Linked DNA regions of Actinocatenispora sera. The protein of the gene in region 2 interacts with the protein of the main gene of each other region in a pairwise test. Links are inferred from orthologs where the notes say so. Each region holds a gene or a part of one and is shown on either strand. Other genes may lie near its edges.

Region 1 (5,218 bases), 2.8 Mb from region 2 along the record:
CAGATGGTCGCCGCGTCCGAGGCGGTCATCGGCCAGCTGTACCTGGTCACCGTGGTGGCGATGGCGGTCGCCAACATCGGCCGCGCCCGCCGCCGGCGCCGGCCGCCGCGATCCTGACCGCCCCGACGCCAGCTGCGGCCCCGCGGGCGGGCGTCAGCCGACGATCGCGGACCAGGCGTCGGCGAGCAGGCTGCGGGTGTCGGCGAGCAGCTGCGGCAGCACCTTGGTGTGCCCGACCACCGGCATGAAGTTCGTGTCGCCCTCCCACCGCGGCACCACGTGCTGGTGCAGGTGGCCGGCGATGCCGGCGCCGCCGGCCGAGCCCTGGTTGATCCCGATGTTGAAGCCCTCGGCACCGCTGGCCCGGCGTACCGCCCGCATCGCCGTCTGGGTGAACGCGCCGAACTCGGCCAGTTCCGCGTCCGTCAGGTCGGTGTAGTCGGGCACGTGCCGGTACGGGCAGACCATCAGGTGCCCGGTGTTGTAGGGGTAGAGGTTCAACAGCGCGTACACGCTGGCACCGCGGGCGACGACGAGCCCCTCGGCGTCCGGCAGCGTCGGCACCCGGCAGAACGGGCAACCGGCCGGGTCGTCGGCCGGGCCGGTCGGCTTGTTCTCGCCCTGGATGTAGGCCATCCGAAACGGCGTCCAGAGCCGCTCCAGCTCGTCCGGATCGCCCGCACCGTCCTGCCGGATCACCTGCTCGTCACTCACGACCACCGATCCTACGGCCGCCGTCGACCGCGGCCAGCACGGCGTCGGAGACCTCGGCGAGGTAGCCGGCGCCCTCGTGGCCGGCGGTGAACACGTTGCCCAGGTGCACGAACACCAGGTCACGGGTGGGGTCGGCCCAGGCCAGGCACGCGTTGGAGCCGTTGTGGCCGAACGCGTCGCGGTGACTGGTCTGACCGAGCGGGTTCGCCGACGGCGAGCCGACAGACGCCGAGCCGAGCTGGAACCCGTACGCCCAGCGCACCGGCACGTGCAGCAGCCGGTCCAGCTCGCCGTCGGCGGTGGACTGCGCGCGGGCGGCGGCGACGCTGGCCGGCGCGAGTACCCGCGCGCCGTCGAGTTCACCGCCACGCAGCAACATCCGGTAGAACAGGGCCACGTCGCGCGCGGTCGCCGACACACCGGCCGCCGGGATCGGCGCCGCCCGCAGCGCGCTGCGGTTCAACCAGTACCGGGCCGGCAGGGTACGTCCGCGGGTGTGCACCGGCACCGCCCGGCGGTACAGCACGGCGGGCAGGCCGAGGTGGATGTCGCCCAACCGCAACGGATCCAGCAACTCGTCCCGCAGTACCGCGCCGACCGGGCGGCCGGTGACGCGGCGGACCAGCTCGCCGAGCAGGTAGCCGTAGCTGATGATGTGGTACGCCGGGACCGCGCCCGCCGCCCACCGCGGCCGGGCCCGGGCCAGGGCGCGCACGAACCGCGGTCCGTCGAGCATGGCGAGCGAGTCCGCAGCGATGCTGTGGTGCGCGAGTGGCAGCCCGGCCCGGTGCGACAGGACGTGCCGCACGGTGACGTGCTGCTTGCCGCGGGCCGCGAACTCCGGCCAGTACCGCGCGACCGGCTCGTCCAGACCCAGCAGCCCCCGCTCGGCCAGCCGGTGTACCAGCAGCGCCACGAACGGCTTGCTGGTGGAAAACAGCCAGAACAGCGAATCCGGCCGACAGCCGAAGCAGCGGTCGATCAGCACCCGGTCGCCGTGCAGCACGCACAGTTGGGCGCTCCCGCCGCGCTGCGCCACCAGCCGTACCGCCCGGGCCAGCGGATCGGGATCGATGCCGGCCCGCCGCGCCAGGCTCTCCGTCCAGTCCACCATCGCCGCACCTCACCGTCGCCGCCTTCGATGATGCGCCGGCCTCCGCCGGGACGACGGCGGATCGGCGACGTACGGCACGGCGTCAGCTCTGGCGGAGGGCGGGCATCGGGACCGGCACCGAGTACGCGGTGGCGCCGGCCCCGACGCCGCCCTCGCAGCTGTTCGGCGGATCGGTCGTCACGCCGCGGGTGGACGGAGCACCGGTAGGCGTTGGTCCGCTAGTTGTCGCGCTTCACGAACGTGCCACGCTGCGGGATGGTGACGACCAGGCCGCGCTCGCGCAGGTCCTCCATGGCGCGACGCACCGTGTTGCGGGCCAGGCCGAACTCCTGGCTGAACGAGGACTCGGACGGCAGCCGGCGGGTGTACTTCCCGCCGGCGATCCGGTCCTCGATCAGGGCCGCGAGCTGCTGCCAGGCGTACTCCGGCGCGTCAGGATCGATCGACATGAGCCGATGATTACAACCCAGCATGCTGCATGTCTGGCCGATACAACGTTAATCATCCCTAATCTGAACTAGACTAGTACCTAGTCGTTCAGCTAACGTAGGCGGCGAACCGCAGACAGGGCCGGGTGGCGTCCAGTCCACGCCGCCCGGCCCCTGACCGCTCGCGAAGGGAGCGGCTATGACGAACCTTATCCGGCGGCCCGATCGCCTTCCCCGGGCCGGACAGCTGGTGCACATCAGCCCGGCCGCCGGGGTCTACGGGGCGGGCGCCGCCTGGTGGCACGTGATCACCGCCGAACAGGCACTCACCAACGGGATGTGCTACCTGACCGCCGGCCCGCTCGACCCCAACGACAACGACGGCCGCGCCCGGGTGTTCTTCTGCCGCATCGACGGGCTGTTGGTCCAGGACGTGCGGTGAGACCGGCGCAGTCGTACCGACGGCCCCGGTGCTCGAACAGCGACACCCGGGTTTCCTTGGCGCCCAAGGAAACCCGGCAACGGGCTACTCGGCCTCGCCCGCCTCGGTGGACGGGCCGAGGTTGGTACGGGAGCGGACGATCTCGACGATGTGCGCCACGGCGTCGTCGAGCGGGACGCCGTTGCGCTGCGAGCCGTCCCGGTAGCGGAAGGAGACCGTACCGGCGGTCACGTCGTCGTCGCCGGCGATGGCCATGAACGGGATCTTCTGCTTCTGCGCGTTGCGGATCTTCTTCTGCATCCGGTCGTCGGCGGTGTCCACCTCGGCCCGGATGCCCTGCGCCCGCAGGGTGTCCACAAAGGACTGCAGGTAGCCGGCGTGGTCGTCGCGGATCGGGATGCCGACCACCTGCACCGGCGACAGCCAGGCCGGGAAGGCGCCGGCGTAGTGCTCGGTGAGTACCCCGAAGAACCGCTCGATCGAGCCGAACAGCGCCCGGTGGATCATCACCGGGGTCTGCCGGGTGCCGTCCGCCGCCTGGTACTCCAGACCGAACCGCTTGGGCTGGTTGAAGTCGAGCTGGATGGTCGACATCTGCCAGGACCGGCCGATCGCGTCCTTGGCCTGGACCGAGATCTTCGGCCCGTAGAACGCCGCGCCGCCCGGGTCGGGCACCAGCTCCAGGCCGGAGTCCTCGGCGGCGCGCCGCAGCGACTCGGTGGCCGCCTCCCACTCCTCCGGCGCCCCGATGAACTTGTCCGAGTCGTCCCGGGTCGACAGCTCCAGGTAGAAGTCGTCCAGCCCGTAGTCGCGCAGCAGGTCGAGCACGAACGTCAGCAGGTTGCGCAGCTCGCCCGGCATCTGCTCCTGGGTGCAGTAGATGTGCGAGTCGTCCATGGTGAGCCCGCGCACCCGGGTCAGGCCGTGCACCACCCCGGACTTCTCGTACCGGTACACGGTGCCGAACTCGAACAGCCGCAGCGGCAGCTCCCGGTACGAGCGGCCGCGCGAGTCGAAGATCAGGTTGTGCATCGGGCAGTTCATGGCCTTGAGGTAGTACTCCGCGCCCTCGAGCTCCATCGGCGGGTACATGGTGTCGGCGTAGTACGGCAGGTGGCCGGAGGTCTCGAACAGCGCGCCCTTGGTGATGTGCGGCGTGTTGACGAACTCGTAGCCGGCCTGCTCGTGCCGCTGCCGGGAGTACCCCTCCAGCTCGCGCCGGATGATGCCGCCCTTGGGGTGGAACACCGGCAGGCCGGAGCCGAGCTGCTCGGGGAAGCTGAACAGGTCGAGCTCGGCGCCGAGCTTGCGGTGGTCGCGCTTGGCGGCCTCCTCCAGCAGCTTCAGGTACGCCTTGAGCTCGTCCCGGGTCGGCCACGCGGTGCCGTAGATGCGTTGCAGCTGCGGGTTGGACTCATTGCCGCGCCAGTACGCGGCGGCGCTGCGCATCAGCTTGACCGCCGGGATCAACCGGGTGGTCGGCAGGTGCGGGCCGCGGCACAGGTCGGTCCAGACCAGGTCGCCGGACTTGCCGTCGAGGTTGTCGTACATGGTCAGCCCGCCGGCGCCGACCTCGACGCTGGCGCCCTCGGCCGCCTCGCCGGCCGAGCCCTTCAGCTCGATCAGCTCCAGCTTGAACTTCTCGTGCGCGAGCTCGGCGTGCGCGTGCTCGTCGGAGATCGGCCGCCGGTGGAACCGCTGACCGGACTTGATGATCGCGCCCATCTTCTTCTCGATGGCGGCCAGATCCTCCGGCGTGAACGGCTTCTCCGGCAGAAAGTCGTAGTAGAAGCCGTTCTCGACCGGCGGGCCGATGCCGAGCAGGGTGCCGGGGAAGATCTCCTGCACCGCCTGGGCCATCACGTGCGCGGCGGAGTGGCGCAGCACCTTCAGCCCGTCCGCTGAGTCGATCGACACCGGCTCGACGGCCGTGTCGGTCTTCGGCTGCCACTCCAGGTCCTTGAGCACGCCGTCGGCGCGGACCACCACGATCGCGGTCGGACCGGACGTCGGCAGCCCGGCCGCGGCGATCGCATCCGCCGCCGTCGTACCGGCCGGCACGAGGACGGAGGCGGTCTCACTCCCCTGGGCGGCGGTCGCTGCGGGCACGATGACTCCTCGTCAAGAAGGCTGCGGGACACCGGACCGACGACTCGGCCGGACCGGGTCGATGCTATCGGTCGCCCCGACCGCGACGTGCGCGGCCACCTGCTCATACCACCCATCGGCGACGGCGTCGCCCCGGCCGGGCGGTACCAGCCGGGGCGGCGAGCGACGAACGAGCCTCCCGGTACGGCGGGCTGGGAGGCGCCCCCCGCGCCAGAAGGAGCCCCGCCGGTCGGTACCGTCGTCCGGCCGGGGCGCGCGCTCAGCGCCAGAAGGAACCCCGCCGGTCGGTACCGTCCTCCGGCCGCCGGCGCCGACCGAAGCGGCGCGGCGCGGGCTCGGGCGCCGGCCGTTCCCCGGCGAACGCGGCGAGTAGGTCGATCGTGCGCTGCCACAGCCGGTCCAGCTCGGCGC
Region 2 (7,377 bases):
TCCAGGAACCCCAGCGGCTTTCGGGCAATGCCGGACCACGCGCCTGCGGCACGGCCCTCTCCCAGCGGCGCCATCAGGTGCCCTTCTGCGGAACGATCTGGAAGTAGATCGAGGTCATCACGAAGTTCACCGCGAACAGCAGCATGAAGCTGATGACCACGCTCTGGTTGACCGCGTCGCCGACGCCCTTCGGCCCGCCCTTCGCCGTCATCCCCTTGTAGCAGGCGATCAGCGCCGCCATCGCGCCGAACACCACCGCCTTGAACTCACCGGCGATCAGGTCCTGGATCTGCCCCAGCGCCTGGAAACTCGCCAGGTAGGCCCCCGGGGTACCGCCCTGCAGCACCACGTTGAAGAAGTACCCACCGGCCACGCCGACGACGCTGACCAGGCCGTTGAGCAGCAGCGCGACGATCATGCAGGCGATGATCCGGGGCACCACCAGCCGCTGCACCGGGTCGATGCCCAGCACCTCCATCGCGTCCAGCTCTTCCCGGATCTTCCGGGCGCCGAGATCCGCGCAGATCGCCGAACCACCCGCCCCGGCGATCAGCAGCGCCGTCACGATCGGCCCGGCCTCCCGGACCACCGCGAGCACGCTCGCCGCTCCGGTGTACGACTGGGCGCCGAGCTGGCTGGTCAGGGTGCCGAGCTGGAGCGAGATCACCGCACCGAACGGGATCGCCACCAGCGCCGTCGGCAGGATCGACACGCTGGAGACGAACCAGGCCTGCTGGATCATCTCGCGCAGCTGGAACGGCCGGCGCGGGATCGCGAGCAGGCAGTCCAGGCAGTACGCGAAGAACGAACCGGACTGCCGCAGGGCGCCGGAGACCGGGTTGCTCACCGCTCACCCCCGGATCCGACGTCGGTGTTGCACTCAGGCACCGCCGTCCCTCCGTTCGATGACGACGGTGTCTGCGTGCGGGTCGACGTGCTCCGGCCCGGCCCACTCGCTCACGCCGCTCTGGGCGGGCACCGTCGGCTGGTCCAGCGCGAACGAACCGACCGGCGGGATCACCCCGTTGACCCGGCACCACTCGCCCGGGATGCGCTCCGCGGAGCGCGGCCGGCCGTCGGTCGGCTGCATCTGCAGCGGGATCGGCGGCAGCATCGGCAGCTCGATGCCGGCCGCGGCCTCGGCCTCCAGCTCGCTCGCGTCCTTCTCCTCGGCCATCCCGATCGGGCCGTGCCGCTGCGCGTTCAGGAACTGCCGGACCACCGGCTCCTCACTGGACAGCAGCATCTCCCGCGGGCCGAACATGGCCAGGTGCCGGCGGTAGATCAGGCCGATGTTGTCCGGCACCGTCCGCGCGGTGTTGATGTCGTGCGTGACGATCAGAAACGTCGCACCGGTCTGCTGGTTGAGATCGACGATCAGGTGGTTGAGCAGCGTGGTGCGCACCGGGTCGAGGCCCGAGTCGGGCTCGTCGAACAGGATGATCTCCGGCTCCAGCACCAGCGCCCGGGCCAGCCCGGCCCGCTTGCGCATCCCGCCGGAGATCTCGCCCGGCAGCTTCCGCTCGTCGCCGGCGAGCCCGACCAGGTCGAGCTTCTCCATCACGATGTCGCGCACCGCGGACTCGGACTTGCGGGTGTGCTCGCGCAGCGGGAACGCGACGTTGTCGTACAGGTTCATCGAGCCGAACAGCGCGCCGTCCTGGAACAGCACGCCGAACAGCTTGCGCACCTCGTACAGCTCGCGCTCGGACAGCTCGGGCAGGTCCTTGCCCTCGATCCAGATGTGCCCGCGATCCGGCCGCAACAGCCCGACGAGCGTCTTCAGGAACACCGACTTACCGGTACCCGAGGGGCCGAGCAGCACGGAGATCTCACCCTCGGGCAGGGTGAAGCTGACGTCCGCCCAGATGTTCTGCCGACCGAAGGACTTCGTCAGCCCGTCGATCTGCACCTCGACGCCCACGCGTACTTCCCTCCCGACGTGGTCACCGCTGCGGCCGTGGTACGGCCGGCGCAGCCTCGATGTGGCCCGGCCCCGGCGATCCGCCGGTGCCCGGGAGGCCGCGGAGCCGGTAGTGACGCGAACAAGTTAACTTCCGAGTAACGTCTAAGTCGAGCCGTACGTCAGGATTCTCTCGACCTAGCGCACCAGTCGCGATCTTTCGTAGCTCTCCGTAGCTTTCGGACAGATCGAGCGTGACGAGAGTGCCCGGCTTGCCCCACAACGTTACGTGACCTGAGCCACGTCACGCATCTGCCCCACGCTCCCCCGGTGGCCGGCGCCGGCTCCGGAGGAGCGCACCCGGCCGGCACCCGTACTCGGAGGCGGCAAAGGGCGGCCGCCCCCGTGGGGACGGCCGCCCTTCGAACTCGCGGCGTGCTCGCCGCTGTGGAACCGCGGTGCGGGCCCTTACTTCAGGGTCACCTTGCCGCCGGCAGCCTCGAGCTGCTCCTTGGCCTTCTCCGCGGCCTCCTTGGTGACCTTCTCCAGGATCGCCTTCGGGGCGCCCTCGACCACGTCCTTGGCCTCCTTCAGGCCCAGGCTGGTGAGCGCGCGCACCTCCTTGATGACCTGGATCTTCTTGTCGCCGGCCGAGTCGAGGATGACGTCGAACTCGTCCTGCTCGACGGCGGCCTCGGCCGCAGCGGCCGGGCCGGCGGCGGCCGCGACGGCGACCGGAGCAGCCGCGGTGACCTCGAAGGTCTCCTCGAACTGCTTCACGAACTCGGACAGCTCGATCAGCGTCATTTCCTTGAACGCGTCGAGCAGCTCTTCGGTGCTGAGCTTCGCCATGGTGGCGGTTTCCTTTCCTACCCCGCGACTACCTCGCGGTTATGTCTGTCGTCGCGAACCACTCGCGGCGGTTTAGGCCTGCCGCAAGCGAATCGCGGCGAGTTCCTCGAACATGGCGACGGCCGTACGGCCGTCAGGCAGCCTCGCTGCCGGACTGCTTGTCGGCCAGCGCCTGGGCGAGCCGTGCCGTCTGCGCCAGCGGAGCCTGGAACAGGCTCGCGGCCTTCGACAGGTTGCCCTTCATGGCACCAGCCAGCTTGGCGAGGAGCACCTCGCGGGACTCCAGGTCGGCCAGCTTGTTGACGTCGTCCGTGGTGAGGGCCTTGCCCTCGAAGACGCCGCCCTTGATGACCAGCGCGGGGTTGTCCTTCGCGAAGTTACGCAGCCCCTTGGCCGCGTCGACCACGTCGCCGTTGACGAACGTGACCGCCGTCGGGCCGACGAACAGTGCGTCGAGACCGTCGACGCCGGCCTCCGTCGCCGCGATCTTCACCAGCGTGTTCTTCGCGACGCGGTAGTGCGTGTCCCCGCCCAGGGCGCGCCGCAGCTCGGTGATCTGCGAAACGCTCAGCCCGCGGTACTCGGTGATCACGGTCGCCGAAGCGGCCCGGAACCGGTCCGCGATCTCGTTGACCGCAGCGGCCTTGTCCTCGCGTACTGGCTTGGTCCGGCCATGTGTGTCCGCCATGTCCCTCCTCTCGTGCATGCTCGGGCCGGTCTCGTCGAAGACCCGCAGGCACGAAAAACGCCCCGGCGCAGGGCGCACGGGGCGAGGAACCAGCTCGGTGTCCGTGTCTCCGGCTCCGGCCGACGCCACGTGGCGCGTGCCGCCCACCAGATCGGATCACCGGCACCGACGTCATCCGGGAGCCTGGATGACCTGTGGTGTTGGATCGCGTCCGTCTTCCCTGCGCGGGCCGTCCGCGGCGAGCGGAGCCTTCGACCGCGCACTCGGCGCGGTGACCAGCGGTCTTCGGTAAAGCCTGTTCAGCTTACTCGACGCCGCCGCACCCCGGCCAACCGGAGTAGGCGACGCCACACCCGGCCGGCCGGGCCGCGCTGGACAACAGCAGCGGGGCGCGCCGGGTGTGCAGCGCCGGACACGGCAGCGGGGCGCGCCGAAAGCTCGGCACGCCCCGCCCACGAGTACCGTTGAGGATCAGGCGTCGACCTCGTCCTCGGTGAGGTTGCGGGTCCGGTTGGTGTCCACCGGAATGCCCGGCCCCATCGTGGTGGAGACGGTGATCTTCTTCAGGTACTTGCCCTTGGCCGATGCGGGCTTCGCCCGCAGCACCTCGTCCAGCGCGGCCGCGTAGTTCTCCACCAGCTGACGCTGGTCGAAGCTGGCCTTGCCGATGATCAGGTGCAGGTTCGAGTGCTTGTCGACCCGGAAGGCGATCTTGCCGCCCTTGATGTCCGCGACCGCCTTCGTCACGTCCATGGTGACGGTGCCGGTCTTCGGGTTCGGCATCAGACCGCGCGGGCCCAGGATCCGCGCGATCCGGCCGACCTTGGCCATCTGGTCGGGCGTCGCGATCGCCGCGTCGAAGTCGAGCCAGCCGCCCTGGATGCGGGCGATCAGCTCGTCCGAACCGACCTCGTCGGCGCCGGCGGCGATGGCCTCGGTGGCCTTGTCGCCGGTGGCGAAGACGATCACACGGGCGGTCTTACCGGTACCGTGCGGCAGGTTGACGGTGCCGCGCACCATCTGGTCGGCCTTACGCGGGTCGACGCCGAGTCGCATCGCGACCTCGACGGTGGCGTCGAACTTGGTCTTCGAGGTGTCCTTCGCAAGCTGCATCGCGTCGAGCGGGCTGTACAGGTTGTCGCCGTCGACCGTCTCGGATGCCTTGCGGTACTGCTTGCCGTGCTGCGCCATTGGTGTTCCTCCACGAGTGGTGTGGTGCGTGGTGCGGGGCAGCGCCTGCCCCTCCCACGGTCGTACTGGGTGGTGGGCTCTCAGTCCTGGACCGTGATGCCCATCGAACGGGCGGTACCGGCGATGATCTTCGACGCCTGGTCGAGGTCGTTCGCGTTCAGGTCGGCCATCTTGCGCTCCGCGATCTCGCGGACCTGGGCCTGGCTGACCGTACCGACCTTGTCCTTGTGCGGCTCACCGGAGCCCTTGGCCACCCCGGCCGCCTTCAGCAGCAGCTTGGCCGCCGGCGGGGTCTTCAGAACGAACGTGAACGAGCGGTCCTCGTACACGCTGATCTCGGCGGGGACGATCTCGCCCCGCTGCGACTCGGTCTGCGCGTTGTACGCCTTGCAGAACTCCATGATGTTCACGCCATGCTGACCGAGCGCCGGACCCACCGGCGGAGCCGGCGTCGCCTGGCCACCGGGCAGTTCGAGCTTGAACGTGGTGACGAGCTTCTTCTTGGGAGGCATGACCCTGGGCTTTCTCCTACACGCCCCGCACCGGCTGCCGGCCGGCCCGGGACTGGGCCGCCTCGGCCACGGACGTGTCCTCGGCGGCGCTGGTTTGTTTTCCACACACCGGCACCCGGGCCTGCCCCCGGGCGCCGGACGTCTTCGGTTGTCGCTAGATCTTGGAGACCTGGTTGAAGTTGAGCTCCACCGGGGTCTCCCGGCCGAAGATCGACACCAGCACCTTGAGCTTCTGCTGGTCGGCGTTGATCTCCGAGATGCTGGCCGGCAGCGAGGCGAACGCGCCGTCGATGACCGTGACCGAGTCGCCGACCTCGAAGTCGACCTTGATCTCGGGCTTGGCACCGGCGCCGGCAGCGGCCTCGGCCTTCTCCTCCTTGACCCCCGGCGCGAGCCACTTGATGACCTCGTCGAGGGTGAGCGGCGACGGGTTGTCGGCCCGGTCGGTGGCGCCGACGAACCCGGTCACACCCGGCGTGTTCCGCACGCAGGAGTACGACTCCGGGATCAGGTCCATCCGGACCAGGATGTAGCCGGGGAAGACCTTGCTCTGGACGTTCTGCCGCTTGCCGTTCTTGACCTCGACCTCTTCCCGGGTCGGCACCTCGACCTGGAAGATGTAGTCCTCCATGTCCAGGCTCTGGATCCGACTCTCCAGGTTGGTCTTGACCTTGTTCTCGTACCCGGCGTAGGAGTGCACGACGTACCAGTAGCCGGGCGCGTGCCGCAGCGCCTGCCGCAGCTCGGTCACCGGGTCGACCTCGGCGGCCTCTTCCTCGGTGGCGGGCTCGTCGGCGGCCTGCTCGGACTCGGCCAGGTCGGTGTCGGCCGGCGCCTCGGTGTCGGTCGACACGGTGTCGGTCGCCTGCTCGGCGTCGGCCGACTGCTCGGCATCGGCCGGGTCGGAGGCGGTCGGCTCGGCCGCCGGCTCGACGGCGGTGGCCACGGCACCGGTACCGGCCTGCTCGGCGGCGCCGTCCCCGGCCGCGCCACCGGTCGTGGCGGCAGCCTCAGCCGCCGGCGAGGACTCCTGCTCGTCGGTCGGCCGGCCGGTCTCGTCGAACTCAGACACGCTTGCTCACTTCCAATGTGGATCACGGGCCGGCCCGCGTTGCCGGCCAACCCGAGATGCGAACGCGGCGCTCAGGCCCCGCGGGCTTCGTCTACTGGTTATTCTTACCGCCGCCGAAGACCCACAGCGCCGCCTTGGAGAACCCAAGGTCGAGCAGCCCCACGATCGCCAGGATCACCGCAACGAAGATGATCACCACGACCGCGTAGGTGACCAGCTCCTTGCGGGTCGGCCAGATCACCTTACGTAGCTCGGCGACGACCTCACGAACGAACCGGGTAAGCCGCCCCAGACCACGCGGCCGTCCGTCGGTCTTGTCCTTCTTCGACTTGTCGTTCTTCTTGTCACCGGACTTGCCGGAGCCGGCCTTCGAGCTCTTGCTGCGCACCGCGGTGGTGCCGGAGCTCTTGCCGTCCCGCTTGCCGGCGGCGCTCTTGGCTCGGGTGGACCGCTTGGCCCCGGAGCTCGCCGTGCCCTCGTCGCTCGCGGAACCCTCGTCGTTGGAGTCCGACTCGTCCGCGATGTCGTCTTCGAGGGTCTCTTCGGCGGCGGCCTCATCGAGGCTGTCGCGGACCTCGTCGTCGGCGGATCCGCCGTCGGCGTCGCCCCCGCGTCGCTTCCTCTCGGCCACTTCAGCCCTCTCAGGTCCTATGCCAACACGATCCCAGCCACGTCCTGGGCCATTCGATCCTGGCCTATTCGTGCTCCCGAGCCAACCCCGTGACGGGATCCGCGCCGGATTGTCGGGACAGCGCGACGGCGGACCAACGCGCTGCCACGCCTGCCCACCCGACCGGATCCGGCCGGGACGTACTCGGCGCAGGGGCGACAGGATTCGAACCTGCAACCTGCGGTTTTGGAGACCGCTGCGCTGCCAATTGCGCCACGCCCCTTCGTGACCCGACGCTGTCGCGGCACGTCACGCAGCGGGGGTGTTGGCACGCTCGGTGACACGCACCGCAGGCACCGGCACCCCCGGCGGACCAGTGTACGGGTTGCCACCCCAATCTCCCAACCGGCACCCCACCCGCGCCGCACGGCCGGCTCGCCGGCCCCGTTCGTCAGCTCAGCCGGACCGTGGCCCGGGCCTGCCCGAGAACCTTGACGCCGTCGCTGGTGACGGTCAGCTCGATCACCACCTGGCGGTCGTCGAGGGCCC

The links. Proteins that work in one complex are often made in the same cells at the same time.
Region 1: the proteins of rplA (region 2) and thrS interact in binary tests that used the Escherichia coli proteins (3 or more experiments, as listed by UniProt). The link is inferred for Actinocatenispora sera from one-to-one orthologs.

The regions. Positions count from the first base shown.
Region 1 is NZ_AP023354.1:4,949,855-4,955,072, forward strand. Bases 2,296-5,218 are described here. They hold thrS (threonine--tRNA ligase), read right to left. Parts: upstream 4,808-5,218; coding sequence 2,783-4,807; downstream 2,296-2,782. Other genes in these bases: Asera_RS23575 (hypothetical protein), read left to right, coding at 2,456-2,698; Asera_RS23585 (VIT domain-containing protein), read right to left, coding at 5,067-5,218. Outside these bases: Asera_RS23555 (potassium channel family protein), read left to right, coding at 1-117; Asera_RS23560 (HIT family protein), read right to left, coding at 154-636; Asera_RS23565 (serine hydrolase domain-containing protein), read right to left, coding at 707-1,828; Asera_RS23570 (winged helix-turn-helix domain-containing protein), read right to left, coding at 2,047-2,277. UniProt on the Escherichia coli protein: Catalyzes the attachment of threonine to tRNA(Thr) in a two-step reaction: L-threonine is first activated by ATP to form Thr-AMP and then transferred to the acceptor end of tRNA(Thr). The rate-limiting step is amino acid activation in the presence of tRNA.
Region 2 is NZ_AP023354.1:2,152,051-2,159,427, reverse strand. The notes cover bases 2,775-5,560. They hold rplA (50S ribosomal protein L1), read right to left. Parts: upstream 4,635-5,560; coding sequence 3,915-4,634; downstream 2,775-3,914. Other genes in these bases: nusG (transcription termination/antitermination protein NusG), read right to left, coding at 5,301-5,560; rplK (50S ribosomal protein L11), read right to left, coding at 4,715-5,146; rplJ (50S ribosomal protein L10), read right to left, coding at 2,889-3,443. Outside these bases: Asera_RS10410 (MlaE family ABC transporter permease), read right to left, coding at 1-74; Asera_RS10405 (MlaE family ABC transporter permease), read right to left, coding at 74-847; Asera_RS10400 (ABC transporter ATP-binding protein), read right to left, coding at 881-1,924; rplL (50S ribosomal protein L7/L12), read right to left, coding at 2,372-2,755; more of nusG, read right to left, coding at 5,561-5,999; preprotein translocase subunit SecE, read right to left, coding at 6,310-6,849; Asera_RS10360 (MaoC family dehydratase), read right to left, coding at 7,280-7,377. UniProt on the Escherichia coli protein: One of the primary rRNA binding proteins, it binds very close to the 3'-end of the 23S rRNA. Forms part of the L1 stalk. It is often not seen in high-resolution crystal structures, but can be seen in cryo_EM and 3D reconstruction models.